DNA from 3 places in the Enterococcus sp. S86.2 genome. Region 3 is predicted to be linked to each of the others. Evidence: predicted binding sites of a transcription regulator. Region 3 holds the regulator's gene; each other region holds the start of a gene.
The links. Region 3 encodes CtsR, which represses protease genes until heat stress. Its sites were predicted from a motif close to TTGGTCAAAAAAGGTCAAANA; they were not measured.

Region 1: clpP (ATP-dependent Clp endopeptidase proteolytic subunit ClpP) is a predicted target of CtsR. The motif match lies at 2,634-2,654, and genes of this name have one in related genera.
Region 2: AC6R0T_RS06010 (ATP-dependent Clp protease ATP-binding subunit) is a predicted target of CtsR. The motif match lies at 6,086-6,106, and genes of this name have one in related genera.

Annotation. Positions count from the first base shown of each region.
Region 1 is NZ_CM206813.1:789,117-796,181, forward strand. Features, by position in the region: gene AC6R0T_RS03540 (ABC transporter ATP-binding protein) at 1-5, shown strand, start outside; gene AC6R0T_RS03545 (gamma carbonic anhydrase family protein) at 219-707, shown strand; gene AC6R0T_RS03550 (NADP-dependent oxidoreductase) at 882-1,820, shown strand; gene clpP (ATP-dependent Clp endopeptidase proteolytic subunit ClpP) at 1,956-2,537, opposite strand; gene AC6R0T_RS03560 (hypothetical protein) at 2,804-3,316, shown strand; gene AC6R0T_RS03565 (glycerophosphodiester phosphodiesterase family protein) at 3,467-4,213, shown strand; gene miaA (tRNA (adenosine(37)-N6)-dimethylallyltransferase MiaA) at 4,222-5,145, shown strand; gene hflX (GTPase HflX) at 5,147-6,391, shown strand; gene AC6R0T_RS03580 (methionine gamma-lyase family protein) at 6,375-7,065, shown strand, end outside.
Region 2 is NZ_CM206813.1:1,282,288-1,289,352, forward strand. Features, by position in the region: gene AC6R0T_RS05995 (peptide chain release factor 3) at 1-1,368, shown strand, start outside; gene AC6R0T_RS06000 (helix-turn-helix domain-containing protein) at 1,585-3,036, shown strand; gene AC6R0T_RS06005 (DUF1827 family protein) at 3,201-3,518, opposite strand; gene AC6R0T_RS06010 (ATP-dependent Clp protease ATP-binding subunit) at 3,722-5,980, opposite strand; gene AC6R0T_RS06015 (phosphocarrier protein HPr) at 6,426-6,692, shown strand; gene ptsP (phosphoenolpyruvate--protein phosphotransferase) at 6,692-7,065, shown strand, end outside.
Region 3 is NZ_CM206813.1:2,755,209-2,762,273, forward strand. Features, by position in the region: gene AC6R0T_RS13115 (ATP-dependent Clp protease ATP-binding subunit) at 1-1,404, opposite strand, end outside; gene AC6R0T_RS13120 (CtsR family transcriptional regulator) at 1,410-1,877, opposite strand; tRNA gene AC6R0T_RS13125 (tRNA-Arg) at 2,286-2,359, opposite strand; tRNA gene AC6R0T_RS13130 (tRNA-Pro) at 2,431-2,504, opposite strand; tRNA gene AC6R0T_RS13135 (tRNA-Arg) at 2,524-2,597, opposite strand; tRNA gene AC6R0T_RS13140 (tRNA-Leu) at 2,608-2,693, opposite strand; tRNA gene AC6R0T_RS13145 (tRNA-Gly) at 2,714-2,785, opposite strand; tRNA gene AC6R0T_RS13150 (tRNA-Thr) at 2,796-2,868, opposite strand; tRNA gene AC6R0T_RS13155 (tRNA-Leu) at 2,875-2,956, opposite strand; tRNA gene AC6R0T_RS13160 (tRNA-Lys) at 2,967-3,039, opposite strand; tRNA gene AC6R0T_RS13165 (tRNA-Val) at 3,043-3,115, opposite strand; rRNA gene rrf (5S ribosomal RNA) at 3,124-3,239, opposite strand; rRNA gene AC6R0T_RS13175 (23S ribosomal RNA) at 3,318-6,231, opposite strand; rRNA gene AC6R0T_RS13180 (16S ribosomal RNA) at 6,466-7,065, opposite strand, start outside.

The sequences.
Region 1 (7,065 bases), 860 kb from region 3:
ATTAATTAAAAAAACGAGACAAAGGTATCTAACTTTTGTCTCGTTTTTTCTTGCCTGACGGAAAGTATAAAACTTTCATCAGACAATTTGAAAAGTAAAAAAAGGTATCTGCAGGTATTTTTAGCTAAATAACCCTTTAATTATCTGTGGACTTAACAGCGTTTGTTGTTGATCCTGTGATATAATGTAGAAAAATTTTTGGAGATGACAAGAAAATTATGAAAAACTTTATCGCAAAAAATGCTGTTGTCATTGGGGATGTAACCTTGGGCAAAGACGTCACTGTTTGGTTTAACAGTGTGATTCGTGGGGATAGTAATTTTATCAAGATTGGTGATCGCACCAATATTCAAGACGGTACGATTATTCATGTTGACCATGACGCACCGACAGAAATTGCAAAGGATGTTACAGTGGGACATCAATGCATGCTTCATGGCTGCAAAATTGAGCAAGGCGCACTAATTGGCATGAGTTCGATTGTATTAAATCACGCCGTTATCGGTGAAAATAGTTTAATCGGCGCAGGTTCTTTGGTAACGCAAGGAACGGTTATCCCACCAAATGTTTTGGCTTTTGGACGACCAGCCAAAGTTATCCGCCCTTTAACACAAGCTGAAATTGCTAAAAATAAAGCCAATATCACCCACTATTGTCAATTGGGCCAAGAATTTCAAGCAGGAAAATATTCAGAGGTAAGTCAGTAAAGATAAGAGCTCTTTTAACAAAGTTTCGATATTTAAACGAAAACTGAGATCTTATTGCAAGTTTGGAGATCAAATTTGACTCATCGGTTTGTGAAAGCAGTTAAAGCGCAAATCGTTGCGCTTTTTTTCTTTCCTCGCTACACTTTAGACAAAGGTAAAAAGGAGGAATTTTTGATGAAACGTTTTGCTATAACTGGTTATGGAAAGCCCCATGATGTATTTGAGACAATTACAGACCAACCAAGAGAAATTACCCCAGGCCATATCCGGGTAGCAGTGCAGGCTTTTGCCGTTAATCCTTATGATATTTCTTTGCGAAGTGGGGCGCAGCAAGAATTTCGCAGTTTGAAATTTCCTTATGTAATGGGCAATGATGCGGCTGGAATCGTGACAGAAATTTTTCCTGGTGAAACAGATTTTGCTGTTGGCGATCGTGTAGTGATTCACCCAATTAGCGGAACCTATGGGCAAGAGGTCGTTTTGCCAAATAAAAAAGCGGCAAAAATCCCTGAGACAATGAGTTTTCCCAAAGCAGCAAGCATAGTTACAACCGGAATCACAGCGTACAATTTACTTTTTGAACTCCTACAGGTTGACAGTAGTCAAACCGTGATGGTGTTAGGTGCTTCTGGTGGAGTGGGGTCTTTACTTGTACAAATGTTGCATCAAAATAAAAATCATATTCTAGCAAGTGCGGCCCAAAAAAATGAAGCGAAAATTAAAAACTGGGGAGCAGATGAGTTTGTTGCCTATGATACAGCGAGTCCGGCAAAAACATTTTTTGAACAGGCGGATATTGTAATTGACGCGACAAAAGGGAGTAAAAGTGCAGATCTTGGTCTGAAAATTTTAAAACCTGGCGGAACATACGTTGCTTTAAATGAGCTGCCAAATCCAGCAGATCGTAAAGATGGGACGTATTTAAGTTTTGCCCCTAAAAAAGAATACCAGGACCAAACTGCTTTTGAATATTTGCTAAATGCTTATGGGGATGGCAAATTGGTTGTTAATATTGCAGAAGTTTTGCCTTTTGAATTGCGCAGCGTCATTTTGGCTCACGAAAAAATTGCGGGTCATCCAGCTGCTGGCAAAATTGTTATCGCCCAATCCTAAATGATAAAAGGGAACTCTTTTAATTAAAAAAAGAAAGCAGCACAAGTAATCTAACAAATTGAATTTTTGGTGACTATAATAAAAGGTAAACAAAAAAAGAATTGAGACAAAAGTCTCAATTCTTTTTTTTATCAATTATTTTGTCACCATAATTTCGTCAATCAAACCGTATTCTTTCGCTTGTTCAGCGGTCATAAAGTTATCACGATCAGTATCTTTTTCAATGACTTCTAGTGGTTGACCTGTGCGTTCGGCTAAGATATGGTTCAAACGATCACGGGTTTGTAAGATGTGACGCGCTGCAATTTCGATTTCAGTTGCTTGGCCTTGTGCACCACCTAATGGTTGGTGAATCATGATTTCGGCATTTGGCAAAGCAAAACGTTTGCCTTTTTCGCCAGCTGTTAATAAAAATGAGCCCATTGAAGCAGCCATGCCCATTACAATTGTTTGCACATCGGCTTTAACAAAGTTCATTGTATCGTAAATTGCCATCCCAGCTGTTACGCTACCACCGGGTGAGTTGATGTATACATAGATATCTTTTTCAGAATCTTGTGCGTCCAAGAAAAGTAATTGGGCGATGATTGAGTTTGCTAAGTCGTCAGTAACTTGACCGCTTAGCATAATAATGCGGTCTTTTAATAAACGTGAGTAGATGTCATACGCTCTTTCGCCGCGGGATGATTGTTCAATGACTGTTGGAATTAAATTCATAATGTAAAGTCCTCCTTTAATCAAATCGACGTTAATTATTGTACGTCTCAAGTTTAGCACATTTAAGCGATAACCTCTAAAAAGAAGTATAACCAATAGGTCAAAATAGGTCAAATGAAAAACTCGGAGAATGAATATTTTTTTGCTAACAAAAATAGCAGATCAAAATAGATAACAAAAGGGTGGCTAAAAACAGTTAAAAAATGCGAATCCCACAGAAGTTATGCTAAAATAAAAGACAAGAGAATTTAAGGAGGAAAAATATGATAGCAGTAGCAGCAGCCGGTTTTTTTGGTGTTTTGGTGGGTGCTTTAATCGTTACCATTGCTTTTAATTTACGTATTCGTTATGACGAGAAAAAAGAGCAAAAACGACGAACTTTGGAACACAAAGTAAAAGAAATTGAAACCTTAAACCAATTAAATAAAAAAATCAATGAAATTTTACAAAAGCGTAGCGTCTTAATGGAAGAATATGTCAGCTTTGATGCCTTTGATGATTGTTATATCACAATTGATGACTATGCTTACTTGCAATCATTTGCAGCTCAAAATAATTTTTATTTACCAAACTATATTTTAGAAGAGTTTTTCAAAAATATTGCGCAACGAAAAGTTATTTTGTCACCAGATGAAACGATTAAAGTTGGAGGTTACGCTTATAAGGGTGGTCGTGTGATTATGGAGCATTTTTCCGACGATTTAACAGAATTGATCAATGAAAGAAAAACAGAGTTAAAGCGACTTTCAGATAGTACGTTGACCTATTTTAGCGCGTAATAATTTTAAAAAAAGATGAGAAGCTGATGCAAGGTGTCTTCTCATCTTTTTTGCGGTATTTATTTCATGTTAGAGTAGCTGTCTGGTACATAAAATACAGATAGAAGTGGTACAATTACTAATGAAGAAAAAGATAAGGAGGCAACGGTGATGACACAAATCGTAGCCCATCGCGGTGCCAGTGGTAGCCGACCGGAAAATACACTACCTTCTTTTGCCGAAGCAGTGCGGGCAGATAGTGACGTGATTGAGTTAGATGTTCATTTGTCAAAAGACGGTCACCTAATTGTGATGCATGATGAAGACGTTGAGCGAACGACAAATGGAAAAGGCTTGATTCGAGAAAAAAACCTGGCTGAAATAAAAAAATTAAATGCCGGTAGTTGGTTTTCTGAAAGCTATCAAAATACTAAAGTACCAACCTTAAAAGAAGTGTTGGATTTATTAGTCATGCGCAATTTCCGAGGAGTATTGTTAATTGAACTAAAAACCGATCACTACCATTATCCTGAAATCGAAATGAAAACAGCTACTTTAATGACAAGTCGTCTTTGGCCTTTTAAACATTGGTATTGTAGTTTTAATATTGATTCCTTAGATATTATTCATAAATTAGAACCTGACACACAACTAGATTTGATTTTAAGCACCAGTGATAAAAAGGTACTTCAAGCACTGGACCGGCCATATATTGAAGGTATCCATCCTAAAATCGACTGGGTTTTGAAAAATAAAGCAACGTTACCTGATTTACCATTAGCCGTGCGTCCTTGGACGATTGATGATGAAACCCTAGTGAAAGAATGTGTTGCGTTAAATACGGCAGGAATTATTACCAATTTCCCAGAAAAAGTACAGCAATATGTAAAAAATGCACGAAATAAGCCAAATAAATGAGGATAAAAATGAAAGTATTAGTGATTGCAGGGCCAACTGGTGTGGGAAAAACAGCACTAAGTATTAAGCTAGCCCAAAAATTCAATGGTGAGATTATTAGCGGGGATTCATTACAAGTTTATCGTCAATTGGATATTGGGACAGCCAAAGTAACCAAAAAAGAAGCCGCGGACATTCCCCATCACCTGATTGATATTTGTGATTTTACAGCAGCGTATTCAGCTGCTGATTTTCAAAAACAAGCGCGAGCAAAAATTGCGGCAATCTCAGCCAAAGGTAAACTGCCCATTGTTGTTGGCGGAACAGGTCTTTATATCCAGGCACTGCTTTATGATTATAAATTAGGCGCGCCAGAAGATTTCGGGCAACAAGGGGAGCATTTGCGACAAAAATATCAGGCTTACGCCCAAAAAGAGGGGAGAGTGGCTTTGTGGCAGCTGCTTTTAAAAAAAGATCCACTAGCCGCTGAAAAAATTCATTTTAATAATGAGCGAAAAGTCATCCGTGCATTAGAAGTCTTTGATTTAACCGGTCATAGCATTACAAAACCTAAAGATGAACCGCAAAAGCTTTACGATGATTTTTTAATCGCTTTAACCACAGAGCGAAAGGTGCTTTATGAGCGTATTAATCAGCGGGTAGAGTTGATGTTTGCTGCTGGATTAGCAAAAGAAGCAACCCTTTTAGAAGATTATGAAGATGTCCAAGCGGCAAAAGGGATTGGTTACCGCGAATTTTTCCCTTATTTTAAAAGTGAAATTAGTCTTGATGAGGTGAAAGAGGCAATTAAATTAGATTCAAGACGTTACGCAAAACGACAATTAACGTGGTTTCGTAACCGAATGGAAGTGACAACTTGGGTCGATTTGATTACGCAACCAGAAGCAATTGAAGCTTTGCAGCAGAAAATACAAGCGTGGTTGGAGGAGTAGCATGGAACAAGAAAAAGTTATTTTAGTCGGGGTAGAAACCGAAGAGACTTGGAAAAATTTTGGTGAATCTATGCAAGAATTAAAAGGTTTGACCAAAACGGCTAAAGGAGAAGTTTGTTTTTCGTTAATTCAAAAACGGCCCCAAGTGGATCGTCAAACAATTATCGGAAAAGGAAAATTGACGGAATTAAAAAATTTAGTCGGAAGTTATGAAGCAGATTTGGTAATTTTCAACCATGAACTGACACCACGTCAAAGCCAAACTATTGCCGATTTTGTGGCAGTGCCAGTTATTGATCGCGTGCAGTTAATTTTAGATATTTTTGCTTTGCGGGCACGATCTAAGGCGGGGAAACTGCAAGTAGAATTAGCGCAATTAGAATATTTATTGCCCCGTTTAGTGGGCCAAGGTAAATATTTATCTCGCTTAGGTGGAGGGATTGGTACAAGAGGGCCTGGTGAAACCAAGTTAGAAACAGATCGACGCCATATTCGTAATAAGATAACAGCGATTAAGCGAGAATTAAAAGACGTGGCGGCCCATCGGGAACGTACGCGTCAAAGAAGAAAAAACAATCGCTTTCAAATTGGTTTAATTGGTTATACCAACGCTGGCAAGTCCACGATTATGAATGTATTAACAGAAGCAAAAACTTATGAACAAGATGAACTTTTTGCAACATTAGATCCTTTGACAAAACGCTGGAAATTGCCGGAAGGTTTTGAGGTTACGTTAACGGATACGGTTGGTTTTATTCAAGATTTACCAACGCAGTTGATTGATGCTTTTCACTCTACGTTAGAGGAAAGTCGCGATATGGACTTGTTGTTGCATGTTGTTGATGCCAGTTCACCTGATCGTACCCAACAAGAGCAGACGGTTTTAGAGCTGATGAAAGAATTGGATTTTGATAAAACCCCGATTTTAACGGTCTACAATAAGGCTGACAAAATTGATAAAGCACAATTTGTGCCAACCCTATTTCCCAACGTATTAATTTCAGCTAAGAGTAGCCGCAGTAAAGCTGAATTGACTTCGGCTGTGCGCTTGCAACTGATGGAAAACTTAGAACCTTACAATGTTTATTTAAAACAAAATGAAGGGAAATTACTGGCACAACTGAAAAGTGAAACGTTACTGGTGCATGAAGAGTTTTTGCCAGAATCAGAAAAATACTTGGTCAAAGGTTTTGCATTACCTGAAGCCAGTGTGATAAGGAGAATGGAAGATGAATTGGACAGATGAATTTGATCCGTCTTTGGTAGCCGCAATTGAGCGAGTTGAGCAAAAAATTGCGCCACGACAAGAAGAGTTACGGCAAATTGCTTTGAGCAATCAAAATAAAGTTTTACGCGCATTTTCAAATCAGCATATTTCAGAAACGCATTTTTTACCTTCAACAGGATATGGAAATGATGATATGGGACGGGATGCTTTAGAAGCCGTTTATGCAGAAACGTTTGGTACACAGGCAGCATTAGTACGCCCACAAATTGTTTCGGGAACCCACGCAATTGCTACGGCTTTATTTGGGGTGTTACGTCCTGGGGATGAACTACTTTATATTACGGGGACACCTTATGATACCTTGCTTGAGGTAATCGGTTTAGCCGGAAATGGAATTGGTTCAATGAAAGAGTATGACATTTCATACCGTCAAGCTGATTTGACAGACTCAGGGGAAGTCGACTTTGATGCTGTAAAAGCAAAAATTAATCAAAAAACCAAAGTGGTTGCTATTCAGCGTTCCCGTGGCTATGCTGCCAGACCTTCATTTACCATTGCAAAAATTAAGGAAATGTGTGATTTTGTTAAAACAATTGCGCCAGATGTCACTATCTTTGTTGATAATTGTTATGGCGAATTTGCTGAATTATTAGAACCAACACAAGTAGGAGCTGATTTAATGGCAGGCTCTT
Region 2 (7,065 bases), 1.4 Mb from region 3:
AGTTCTGTGATGCAGTTTGATTACGATGATAAACGCGTGAACATCTTAGACACACCCGGACATGAAGATTTCTCTGAGGATACGTATCGGACATTGATGGCGGTGGATAGTGCTGTTATGGTTATTGATAGTGCCAAAGGGATTGAAGCACAAACCAAAAAATTATTTCAAGTGGTAAAAAAACGAGGAATCCCGATCTTCACTTTTATTAACAAATTAGACCGTGATGGCCGTGAACCACTGGAATTACTGGAAGAATTAGAAGATTTATTACAAATTGAATCATTTCCAATGAACTGGCCAATTGGGATGGGAAAAGGTTTAGAAGGTTTATACGATATTTATAATGAGCGGATTGAATTGTATCGACCAGAAAATTACGGTGGAAAACGTTTAATTCCTCTAGATGAAGAAGGCGAAATTCCAGCAGACCACCCTTTTCGTGGCAGTGGTCAGTATGACCAAGTCTTAGAAGAAGTTGAATTAGTTAAAGAAGCCGGCGATAGCTTTGATCGCAAAAAAATCGCCAGTGGCAAACAAACTCCTGTCTTCTTCGGTTCAGCTTTAACTAATTTTGGTGTTCAAACTTTCTTAGAAACATTTTTAGAATTTGCGCCATCTCCTTATGCCCATAAAACCGAAGAAGGAGATGAAGTCAGTCCATATGAGCCAGAATTTTCCGGTTTTGTCTTCAAAATTCAAGCGAATATGAATCCAGCTCACCGTGACCGGATTGCATTCGTTAGAATTTGTTCAGGAACCTTTGTTCGCGGGATGGACATCACCTTAGAACGTACTGGTAAAAAAATGAAATTAAGCAATGTTACTCAATTTATGGCAGATGCTAGAGAAAATATCCAAGAAGCTGTTGCTGGCGATATTATCGGGGTTTATGATACTGGTAATTATCAAATCGGCGATACGCTTTATGAAGGAAAATTAAAAGTTGCGTATGAAGAATTGCCATCTTTTACGCCAGAGCTATTTATGAAAGTACAAGCCAAAAATGTGATGAAACAAAAATCATTTCATAAAGGCATTCAACAATTGGTGCAAGAAGGCGCTATTCAAATGTACCGTACTTATTTAACTGACGAATATGTCATTGGTGCGGTGGGCCAATTGCAATTTGAAGTTTTCCAATATCGGATGAAAAATGAATACAATGCCGAAGTTGTTATGACACCGATGGGACATAAGATCGCTCGCTGGATCGATCCTGCCCAACTTGATGAAAAAATGAGCTCTAGTAGAAATATTTTGGCTCGTGACCGTTTTGATCAACCTTTATTCTTATTTGAAAATCAATTTGCGATGCGCTGGTTTGCTGATAAGTATCCGGATGTGGAATTAAAGAGCTTGATGTAAGTGATAAAAATAGACACCTTACTTAAAAAAGTAGGGTGTCTATTTATTTAATAACAATATATTCATCTAAAGCAATAAGTTTATTTGTAAATAAAACCCAAAAATTATGCTAGTAATCAATTGAAATTGAGAATTTTTTTTTTTGAAATATAATCGCCTAGCCAAAGATTATTCCTTTGTGCTATTATGAAGTATAAACTCAAAAGGGGAAGTAAGATGTTAGAAAATATTTTGTTAGACGATCCAGCTCAAAATAAATTGATGCTCTTTAAGCACATGCTAGAACTTGATCGCGGTTTATACCCAATTCATTATTTTGAAAAATACACTGGTTTTTCTCATATTAAAACAGCTAATCTGCTAAACCAAATGAATCAAGATTTAAAAGACTTAGAAACTGGATATGTGTTGTTTACAGAAAAAGAAAAAGTACAAATCGATGGGAATTTACCCAAATTTCACAGCTATCAACAGTTTCTTTTTCAAAGTAGTGTACCTTATCGCGTCTTAGTGGCTACCTTGCTTCAACCGGAAATGGATTTAAAAGATTTTGGACAACAAACAAATTTAAGTCAATCTTCTTTAATGCGGCGACTAAAACCCTTAGTTGCTTATTTAAAAGATAAAGGAATTCGATTAAATTGTCTACAAATGGAAGTGACTGGACGAGAAGCGCTGGTACGAATTATGTACTTCAATTTTTTGTGGATGGTGGATTTTGGCACAGAATTATTCCAGCATTTTGAAAATCTAAATGTTGATTTGAATGCGTTGTTTGATGAAGATGACTTAGCTTTTCTAAAATACGTAGAACAACGGGAATTTACGGTCTATCAAGCGATTAGTTTGTTACGGACTCAATTAGGCTATTATGTCGACGAACCAGAGATTAACCATTATTTCTATCCAACAACAATTAATGGCCGCTTTAAACAAAAGCTAGCGCAAAGTGGTGTAGCTGAAACATACCAAGAAAGAGAAGCTAATTTTGTGTCTTATATGATTTTTTATTGGCCACAGTATTTTTCAGAAGATGATCCCCGTCTGTCTTTTGTACGGAAAAATTATAAGAACCTGACAACTTCAAAGGAAAAGGCAAAAGTCTTTTTTGATAAAATGCTGCCCTATTTCCAAAGCTTTTCCCGTAGCAAGCAGGAATTAATTCTGCTAAATTATCAAACGATTTTTCTACGCCAAGAATTATTTGACGGTAAAGCACCGAAAAATCTAGATTTCATTTTGGAAAGCTTGAAAATTCAACATCCCAATTATGAAATTTTACATGGACATATTGCCAGTGCAATAGAAGCAGAGGAAAGCGCTGATTTAATTAATCTTTTAACTTTAGTCAGCTTGCCACAAGTTGAACGCAGTGAGAAGACAGAAAAGATTAAAGTAGGAATTATTGGCTTTCCTAACCACTTCTTATTATATTCTTTGATTAATCGTATCGAGGACTTGCCATTTGTCGAATATTCTTTAATGAATACCGCCTCTAAAGAAAAATACGACGCAGTAATTACATGTTCTAACTCGCTCGTTCCGTTAGAGAACTCAAATTACTGGATTGTTGAAGGTGAAGATTCTTTTGATGCAACAGATGATTTTTTATTTCATATTTTTAAAGAAAGACAAAAAGATCAAAAAGTTCATTTGAATATTGGTTAAAGCTAACCCGTAAAAATCTGCCCAGTCTAAAACTTAGGTAAAAAGGGATGTTGGAAAATTCAGAATTACTGAAAAACTTTAGAGAGGCTCTTAACGAGTTATGGGTCAGCTATATAAAAAAATCTGGGATAAAAAGGCAACGTGGCTTTTTATCCCAGATTTTTTTATGATGCATTGTTACTTAGTTGGTTTGTTTTAATTGAAATTTCTACAAGACCTGGTAGCTCAATTTGGGTAATTGTATCAGGCTCATAACTGCCAGAGGGCATTTTTTTCAAAAAGTATTCTTTTACTTCATTAATTTCACGTTCGTTAAGGTTGCGCTTTTTATTAATCAGCAAAATTTCGTTATGATGCGGGGCAACTGTATAAACGATGGTCGAATTGCCCGCCGTATAAACTTTCACCAATTCGGCGTCCGTATTTTCTAACTGATTGCGTACCAAACGCGAATGGCTATTGGTAACGTTGATTAATTTCATCTGGTTCACTCCTTCAAGGCAAGTTTGAACTAACTCAATTATTATTATACGGTTCCGGACTTATTTAGCAAAGTGATTACACTTGAAAAATCAAACAAAATTTGTTAATTTTGGTAGTTTTCTAAACTATTTTTTTGTATATGAGCTAAAAAGCAGAGGTCTAACTTTTATTAAAAGTTAGACCTCTGCTTTTGTTAATTTAATTATTCTTCTTTTGTTTTGTCTTGATTACTTAAATCTTCTTTTGAATCTTTTGTCTCATTAACCTGTAAGGCGGTAACTTCAATTTTACCGTCTTTGGTTAAGTGGGCAGTGAGTTCTTTAACTGTTGGATGATCTAAGAAGTATTCGGCAATGCCATCTTCAATTTGATCTTGAATAGTACGACGTAATGGGCGAGCACCCATTGCAGGGTTATACCCCAAGTCGACTAATTTTTCTTCTACATCTTTTGGTACAGTGATGTGTAAGTGTTGTACAGCCAGCATATCGTTTACTTCATTTAACATTAAGTCGACAATGTGAAGTAAATTGTCTTTACTTAAAGCTTTGAATTCGATAATACCGTCAAAACGGTTCAAAAATTCAGGTGAGAAGTAATTGTTTAATTGATTTAAGACAGAACGTGTCACGCCTTCTCTGGTTGCGCCAAAACCAACGCTGGCTTCGACATTACCTGTGCCGGCATTACTTGTCATAATAATCAATGTATCTTTGAAGCTAACTGTTCGCCCTTGGGCATCGGTTAGACGTCCATCGTCTAAAATTTGCAAGAACATGTGCAAAACATCTGGATGGGCTTTTTCGATTTCATCTAACAAAATCAAGCTGTAAGGATTACGACGAACTTTTTCTGTTAATTGACCAGCTTCTTCATAGCCAACATAGCCTGGAGGAGAACCGATTAATTTAGCCACACTATGTTTTTCCATGTACTCAGACATATCAAAACGAATCATAGAATCTTCAGAACCAAACATTTCATAAGCTAATTGTTTTGCTAATTCAGTTTTACCAACACCAGTTGGTCCAACGAATAGAAAAGAGCCGATTGGACGATTTTTCTTGCCCAAACCAACACGATTACGGCGGATAGCCTTAGCAACTTTATCAATTGCTTCATCTTGACCAATAACATGTTCTTTTAAATCGTGGCCGAGATTTTTCAATTGTGTTTGTTCTTTTTCTTTTAATTCGCCAACGGGAATACCCGTACGTTCTTCAACAATTTGTTCCATATCTTTTTCAGAGATGGTAGGTGTTTCTTCATCGCTGATTTGTTTATTTTTCATTTCTTCTAATTTATTGATTTGATCGCGATAATACGCTGCTTTTTCAAAATCTTCTTCCTTAGAAGCTTGTTGTTTTTGTGCTTCGGCATCCGCCAGCTTTTTCTCAATGGCTTTTGGATCAACTAATTGAATCGTTAAGTTTTTCTTGGAACCTGATTCATCTAATAAATCAATTGCTTTATCAGGTAAAAAGCGATCTTGGATATAACGATTTGAAAGGATAGCCGCCGCTTTGATTGCATCATCGGTATATTTTACATGGTGATAATCTTCATAACGTGGTTGCAAACCTTTCAAAATTGCGATGGTTTCTTCAACGGAAGGTTCATCTACTCGAACTGGTTGCATCCGACGTTCTAAAGCAGCGTCTTTTTCAATGATGCGGTACTCGTTTAAAGTAGTAGCACCAACCATTTGCAATTCTCCTCGAGCTAAAGCTGGTTTCAAGATATTGCCTGCGTCCATATTGCCATCACCAGCCGCACCGGCACCAACAATTTCGTGTACTTCATCAATGAACAAGATAACATTTTCAGCTTGTTTAATTTCATCGATTAACTTTTGCATCCGTTCTTCAAATTGCCCTCTTATACCTGTTCCTTGAACTAGAGAGGCTACGTCTAAACGGATAACTTCTTTATCAAGAAGTTTTTGTGGAACATCGCCGTCGACTATCTTTTGAGCCAAGCCTTCAACGACAGCCGTTTTACCCACACCGGGTTCTCCGATTAAAACAGGGTTATTTTTTGTTCGACGATTTAAAATTTCAATAACACGTTTAATTTCTTCGTCACGACCGACAACTGGATCGATATCACCATTACGGGCTTGTTCAGTGATGTTGATACCATATTCACCTAAAAGACCGTTAGCTCCTTGGTTTTGGCGAGGAGGTTGTCCGCCGTTAAAGTTATTGCCACCACCAAATTGCGTAGGGGGCGTTTGTTCACCAGCATTTCTTGGTTGCATTTGTTGCGACATTTGACGGAATAAATCGTCAAGACTTCCAAAGCCAAATGGATCTTGGGCCATCATACTTGTTTGACTACCAGTTTGATTTTTTAGTTTTTGGTAGCAGCTTTGGCAGTAGTCCAGTTGCTTTCTTTGGCCATTTACATTTGCGTATAAATGAATGGTTGCTTCATTTTTGCCACAGTTTTGACAAAGCATAAATAATTCACGACCTTTCATGGATTTACTTACATTTATTATTGTAACGCGCTTTTTTTAATCAGTAAAAAGATACACCTAAAAAGCGAGGTCTAGTCAAAGTTATCTTTGACCTTTATTGACCATAACTGTATTATACTAAATTTATTTATTGGTGCAAGTAATTTGTCTGATTTGAAAATCAGTGACTTTTTTTCATTTTGTTACTGGATTAAATATTTTTTTAGTATAAATGCCCAATAACTTGCCTCAAAAAGATTGGAATAGAAATTATTCTGCTAATTGGACTAGATATCTTTTGTTCTATTATGAGAGAAAACGGTTGTACGATTGAAAAAAAAATGGTAATCTTAACAGTTGAAAGGGCCTTTTTTGATGGTTTATTTGGACTGTTAAAAAAGAAAACCCTCACAAAAAACTTGTTTCACAAAGGAGACCGATTAATATGGAAAAAAAAGATTTTCACGTAGTAGCAGAAACTGGGATTCACGCACGTCCAGCTACATTATTAGTACAAACTGCTAGCAAATTTAACTCTGACATTAACTTAGAGTACAAAGGTAAATCTGTAAATCTTAAATCTATCATGGGCGTTATGTCTCTTGGTGTTGGCCAAGGTTCTGATGTAACAATCACTGCTGAAGGTGCTGACGAAGCTGACGCAATGGCAGCAATCGTTGAAACAATGAAGAAAGAAGGATTATCTGAATAATGGTTGAAATGCTAAAAGGGATCGCCGCAAGTGACGGAGTTGCCGTTGCAAAAGCTTACCTGCTAGTTCAACCGGATTTATCCTTTAACAAAATTTCTGTAGAAGATACTGAAGCAGAGGAAAAAAGAATAGACGATGCTTTAGCAAAATCTACCGAAGAACTACAACAAATTCGGGAAAAAGCAGCGCAAAGTTTGGGCGAAGCAGAAGCTCAAGTATTTGACGCTCATTTAATGGTTCTTTCAGATCCTGAAATGATCGGTCAAATTAAACAAAACGTGAAAGATAACAAAGTCAATGCTGAATCAGCATTGAAAGAAGTTACCGACATGTATATTGGCATGTTTGAAGCAATGGACGACAATGCTTACAT
Region 3 (7,065 bases):
CAAACGTTGACTTAACTTTTTCTCTTTTTGGCGTAAACGAGCTGCCGCTTCAAAGTTTTGATTTTGAATTGCTTCTTCTTTTTCACTCATCAGATTTGCAATGTCTTCTTGCAAACCGATAATTTCAGAAGGTTCATCTGCTTTATCCAAACGTACTTTTGCTGAAGACTCATCCATTAAATCAATTGCCTTATCTGGTAACTGCCGCGAATTGATATAGCGAACAGACAACTGGACAGCCGCATGTAATGCTTCATCAGAGATTTCAACACCATGATGTTCTTCGTAACGAGGACGCAAGCCTCTTAAGATCTCTTCGGCCTCTTCTGGCGTTGGCTCATCGACTTGCACACGAGCAAAACGACGTTCCAATGCAGAATCTTTTTCAATATACTTTTGATATTCATCTAGCGTGGTGGCACCAATTGTTTGTAACTCGCCACGAGCTAAAGCCGGTTTCAAAATATTGGAAGCATCAATGGCCCCTTCAGCTCCGCCGGCACCAATCAAAGTATGCAGCTCGTCGATGAATAAGATAATTTGCCCGTCATGATAAATTTCATCAATGATTTTTTTCATCCGGTCTTCAAATTCACCACGATATTTCGTACCCGCTACAAGAGAACCCATATCCAGCATCATCAAACGTTTTTGCTGCATATCTTCCGGAACTTCGCCCCGTACAATCTGTTGCGCTAAACCTTCTGCAATAGCTGTTTTCCCAACACCAGGTTCCCCCACTAAAACAGGATTATTTTTCGTTCTGCGCGAGAGGATTTGAATCAGACGTTTTACTTCTTTACTGCGGCCTACCACGGGATCGAGGCGGTTTTCTCTGGCAAGCTTCGTTAAATCCCGAGCTAAGCCGTCTAGCGTCGGCGTACCTTGCTGCATGCCTTTTGTACCCTGAGGCGCTTGTCTGCGGCGTCCTCCTAACCCGTTATTGGGTGCCTTGCTTTCACTTACGCCCATTTTCTTTTTCAAAAGTTGGCGCATTCTAGCTAAGCTCAAACCAAGGTTGACCATGATGCGAGAAGCAAGAATTTCATCATCGCGTAAAAGTCCCAGTAGTAAATGCTCTGTGCCAATATTCGGAGCGCCTAAGCGTTTTGCTTCGTCACCTGCATAGGCAAAAATTTGTTTTGCCCGTGGTGAATACGGTAAGTAAACTCCAGCCGGATAAGATTTCATCGTGCCATAGCCAGTTAAATGCTCAATTTCTTCTCTAACATCTGTTTCAGTAACGCTCATTTCCCGTAACACTTTTCCAGCAATACCATCTTGTTCAATAATCAAAGCCAACAGTAGATGTTCTGAACCGACTGACTGATGTTTGAAAGTTTTTGCTTCTTCTTGGGCAATCGTCAAGACCGCCTTGGCTTTTTCTGTAAATAATTCATCCATCTGACTCACTTCCTATCCTCATAACTTAATCGCTCTAGCACTGCATGTAACATGCCAGCTCGAATTTCATTTTCATTTTTAAAACGTCCCAGCGTACTTTTAGCCAAAGCCGCTAAAATTAAATTACCTTCTGTTTTGGTTAAAATATCTTCTTCGTATAGCTTTTGAATAATGGCTAAAGCATCTTTTTCTCCCAGTGTATCGACAAAAAGTTGATCTACTTGCTCTAAAAAGCGATGATTGTCAGAAATTTTGATTTTTTCAATTCTAATATAGCCACCGCCACCGCGCTTACTTTCAACAACATAGCCCCGTTGAATTGTGAAACGCGTATTAATGACATAATTAATTTGGGATGGTACACAGTTGAATAAATCAGCCATCTCGGTGCGACGGATTTCAATCATTTCGCTATCTTCCAAAATTTTTTTCAAATAAGCTTCAATTAAATCAGAAGTGTTGTGACGACTCATAATGCGATTTCCCTCCCTTGACTAATTCTGACCTTAATTATACCCAACTTAGCTGGATAATTAAAGGAACATGACTGAATCACAACATTCCTTTAAGAATTAGCGGAAGAAAAAATAAAACACGTACACACGAACTGCTTCGTAACTTTTTTATAGGAAATAAAAGTTACTTCTCTATTTTACCGCAACTTTCACAAAAGTAAAAAATCTAACACAATGAATATTCATACATTAATTTGAACTAATCACATACTATTTTTCCTTACAATTCACTGAATAATTTACTAGCTTGTCTATTTTTTAAAACAAAATCATATAATTTTTTTATCGTAGCTAATAAAATTTTGTCCTTGATAGAACTATTTTGATATACAAAAAAACGAAATCCTTAATATGATTTCGTTAAGACGCGCCCAAGAGGAGTCGAACCCCTAACCTTTTGATCCGTAGTCAAACACTCTATCCAGTTGAGCTATGGGCGCATAAATATTAAATTAAGTCTGACAACATTATAGCTTAAATTCATTTAGAAATAAAGCCTAAAATAAAAAAATCGGGAAGACAGGATTCGAACCTGCGACCCCTTGGTCCCAAACCAAGTGCTCTACCAAGCTGAGCTACTTCCCGATAAAAAATAAAAAGACTACGCGCCCAAGAGGAGTCGAACCCCTAACCTTTTGATCCGTAGTCAAACACTCTATCCAGTTGAGCTATGGGCGCATCTTTCTAATGCCGAGGACCGGAATCGAACCGGTACGGTGATCACTCACCGCAGGATTTTAAGTCCTGTGCGTCTGCCAGTTCCGCCACCCCGGCTTTTTTACTTTTTAAAGTAAAGCGGAAAACGGGGTTCGAACCCGCGACCCCCACCTTGGCAAGGTGGTGCTCTACCACTGAGCTATTTCCGCATGGTTTTGATGCCGGCTAAAGGACTTGAACCCTCGACCCTCTGATTACAAATCAGATGCTCTACCAACTGAGCTAAGCCGGCCTTTTATGCGGGTGAAGGGACTTGAACCCCCACGCCGTAAGGCGCCAGATCCTAAATCTGGTGCGTCTGCCAATTCCGCCACACCCGCATATTTCTTATGAGCCGTACAGGGCTCGAACCTGTGACCCTCTGATTAAAAGTCAGATGCTCTACCAACTGAGCTAACGGCTCATATGGGGGTTAACGGGTTCGAACCGCTGACCCTCTGCTTGTAAGGCAGATGCTCTCCCAGCTGAGCTAAACCCCCATAAGTTCGCGTGGCGACGTCCTACTCTCACAAAGGGAAACCCTTCACTACAATCGGCGCTAAGAAGCTTAACTTCTGTGTTCGGCATGGTTACAGGTGTATCCTTCTCGCTATCGCCACCACACTATTTAATTAAGTGAATTTCATTCACTCAAAACTGGATCTTGAAGTTTTTCAAAACTCTTCCGAGTTTTCTTTTACTTTGGTTAAGCCCTCGATCGATTAGTATCAGTCCGCTCCATACATCACTGTACTTCCACTCCTGACCTATCTACCTGATCTTCTCTCAGGGATCTTACTTTCTTTAAGAAATGGGAAATCTCATCTTGAGGTGGGCTTCACACTTAGATGCTTTCAGCGTTTATCCCTTCCCTACATAGCTACCCAGCGATGCCTCTGGCGAGACAACTGGTACACCAGCGGTAAGTCCATCCCGGTCCTCTCGTACTAAGGACAGCTCCTCTCAAATTTCCAACGCCCGCGACGGATAGGGACCGAACTGTCTCACGACGTTCTGAACCCAGCTCGCGTGCCGCTTTAATGGGCGAACAGCCCAACCCTTGGGACCGACTACAGCCCCAGGATGCGACGAGCCGACATCGAGGTGCCAAACCTCCCCGTCGATGTGGACTCTTGGGGGAGATAAGCCTGTTATCCCCAGGGTAGCTTTTATCCGTTGAGCGATGGCCCTTCCATGCGGAACCACCGGATCACTAAGCCCGACTTTCGTCCCTGCTCGACTTGTAAGTCTCGCAGTCAAGCTCCCTTCTGCCTTTACACTCTGCGAATGATTTCCAACCATTCTGAGGGAACCTTTGGGCGCCTCCGTTACCTTTTAGGAGGCGACCGCCCCAGTCAAACTGCCCATCTGACACTGTCTCCCACCACGATTAGTGGTGCGGGTTAGAGTGGCCATAACACAAGGGTAGTATCCCACCATTGCCTCCTTCGAAACTAGCGTCCCGATCTCTACGGCTCCTACCTATCCTGTACATGTGGTACAGACACTCAATATCAAACTACAGTAAAGCTCCATGGGGTCTTTCCGTCCTGTCGCGGGTAACCTGCATCTTCACAGGTACTAAAATTTCACCGAGTCTCTCGTTGAGACAGTGCCCAAATCGTTACGCCTTTCGTGCGGGTCGGAACTTACCCGACAAGGAATTTCGCTACCTTAGGACCGTTATAGTTACGGCCGCCGTTTACTGGGGCTTCAATTCGTACCTTCGCTTACGCTAAGCACTCCTCTTAACCTTCCAGCACCGGGCAGGCGTCAGCCCCTATACTTCATCTTTCGATTTTGCAGAGACCTGTGTTTTTGATAAACAGTCGCTTGGGCCTATTCACTGCGGCTGACCTTGCGGTCAGCACCCCTTCTCCCGAAGTTACGGGGTCATTTTGCCGAGTTCCTTAACGAGAGTTCTCTCGCTCACCTTAGGATTCTCTCCTCGACTACCTGTGTCGGTTTGCGGTACGGGCCGTTGTCTTCTCACTAGAAGCTTTTCTCGGCAGTGTGACATCAGAAGCTTCGGTACTATTATTTCCCTCCTCATCACAGCTTGTCCTTATAGAAATAAGCATTTGACTCATCTCAAGACTTACTGCTTGAACAGACATATCCATCAGTCTGCACTTCTTAGCCTCCTGCGTCCCTCCATTGCTCAAACAAATACAACGGGTACAGGAATATCAACCTGTTGTCCATCGCCTACGCCTATCGGCCTCGGCTTAGGTCCCGACTAACCCTGGGCGGACGAGCCTTCCCCAGGAAACCTTAGTCATTCGGTGGACAGGATTCTCACCTGTCTTTCGCTACTCATACCGGCATTCTCACTTCTAAGCGCTCCAGCAGTCCTCACGATCTACCTTCAACGCCCTTAGAACGCTCTCCTACCAATACACCTTCGGTGTACTCCACAGCTTCGGTAGTATGTTTAGCCCCGGTACATTTTCGGCGCAGGGTCACTCGACTAGTGAGCTATTACGCACTCTTTAAATGGTGGCTGCTTCTGAGCCAACATCCTAGTTGTCTGTGCAACCCCACATCCTTTTCCACTTAACATACATTTTGGGACCTTAGCTGGTGGTCTGGGCTGTTTCCCTTTCGACTATGGATCTTATCACTCACAGTCTGACTGCCGAATATAAATGAATGGCATTCGGAGTTTATCTGAATTCGGTAACCCGAGATGGGCCCCTAGTCCAAACAGTGCTCTACCTCCATCATTCTTAACTTCGACGCTAGCCCTAAAGCTATTTCGGAGAGAACCAGCTATCTCCAAGTTCGTTTGGAATTTCTCCGCTACCCACACCTCATCCCCGCACTTTTCAACGTACGTGGGTTCGGTCCTCCAGTGCGTTTTACCGCACCTTCAACCTGGACATGGGTAGATCACATGGTTTCGGGTCTACGACTACATACTCATTCGCCCTATTCAGACTCGCTTTCGCTGCGGCTCCGTCTCTTCAACTTAACCTCGCATGCAATCGTAACTCGCCGGTTCATTCTACAAAAGGCACGCTATCACCCATTAACGGGCTCTAACTTGTTGTAGGCACACGGTTTCAGGATCTATTTCACTCCCCTTCCGGGGTGCTTTTCACCTTTCCCTCACGGTACTGGTTCACTATCGGTCACTAGGGAGTATTTAGCCTTGGGAGATGGTCCTCCCGGATTCCGACGGAATTCCTCGTGTTCCGCCGTACTCAGGATCCTCCTAGGTGCCTTCCAAATTTCGCCTACGGGGTTTTTACCCTCTTTGACTGACTTTTCCAAGTCATTCGACTATCTGAAAGAACTACCATATTGGAGTCCTACAACCCCAAGATGCAAGCATCTTGGTTTGGGCTGTTCCCTTTTCGCTCGCCGCTACTTGGGGAATCGATTTTTCTTTCTCTTCCTGCAGGTACTTAGATGTTTCAGTTCTCTGCGTCTACCTCGTATACGCTATGTATTCACGTATACGTAACATCCTATAAAAGATGTTGGGTTCCCCCATTCGGAAATCTCTGGATCATAGCTTACTTACAGCTCCCCAAAGCATATCGGTGTTAGTCCCGTCCTTCATCGGCTCCTAGTGCCAAGGCATCCACCGTGCGCCCTTATTCACTTAACCTTATAAGACCTTACGGTCTGGTTTTGAGCAGTTCTTCTAGCGATAGAAGCTTACTCAAGAAAATAAGCAATTGAACTTATTAAAAAACTCATTCAACGCGGTGTTCTCGGTTTGTTTTGATTTTTTCTTCAAGTATCCAGTTTTCAATGAACAAAATAAAATGTTTGAGAGTAGACCTCTCAAAACTGAACAAAGACAAGTTACAAACTGTGTAGTTTCCGTAATATTCCTTAGAAAGGAGGTGATCCAGCCGCACCTTCCGATACGGCTACCTTGTTACGACTTCACCCCAATCATCTATCCCACCTTAGGCGGCTGGCTCCATAAAGGTTACCTCACCGACTTCGGGTGTTACAAACTCTCGTGGTGTGACGGGCGGTGTGTACAAGGCCCGGGAACGTATTCACCGCGGCGTGCTGATCCGCGATTACTAGCGATTCCGGCTTCATGTAGGCGAGTTGCAGCCTACAATCCGAACTGAGAGAAGCTTTAAGAGATTAGCTTAGCCTCGCGACTTCGCAACTCGTTGTACTTCCCATTGTAGCACGTGTGTAGCCCAGGTCATAAGGGGCATGATGATTTGACGTCATCCCCACCTTCCTCCGGTTTGTCACCGGCAGTCTCGCTAGAGTGCCCAACTAAATGATGGCAACTAACAATAAGGGTTGCGCTCGTTGCGGGACTTAACCCAACATCTCACGACACGAGCTGACGACAACCATGCACCACCTGTCACTTTGCCCCCGAAGGGGAAGCTCTATCTCTAGAGTGGTCAAAGGATGTCAAGACCTGGTAAGGTTCTTCGCGTTGCTTCGAATTAAACCACATGCTCCA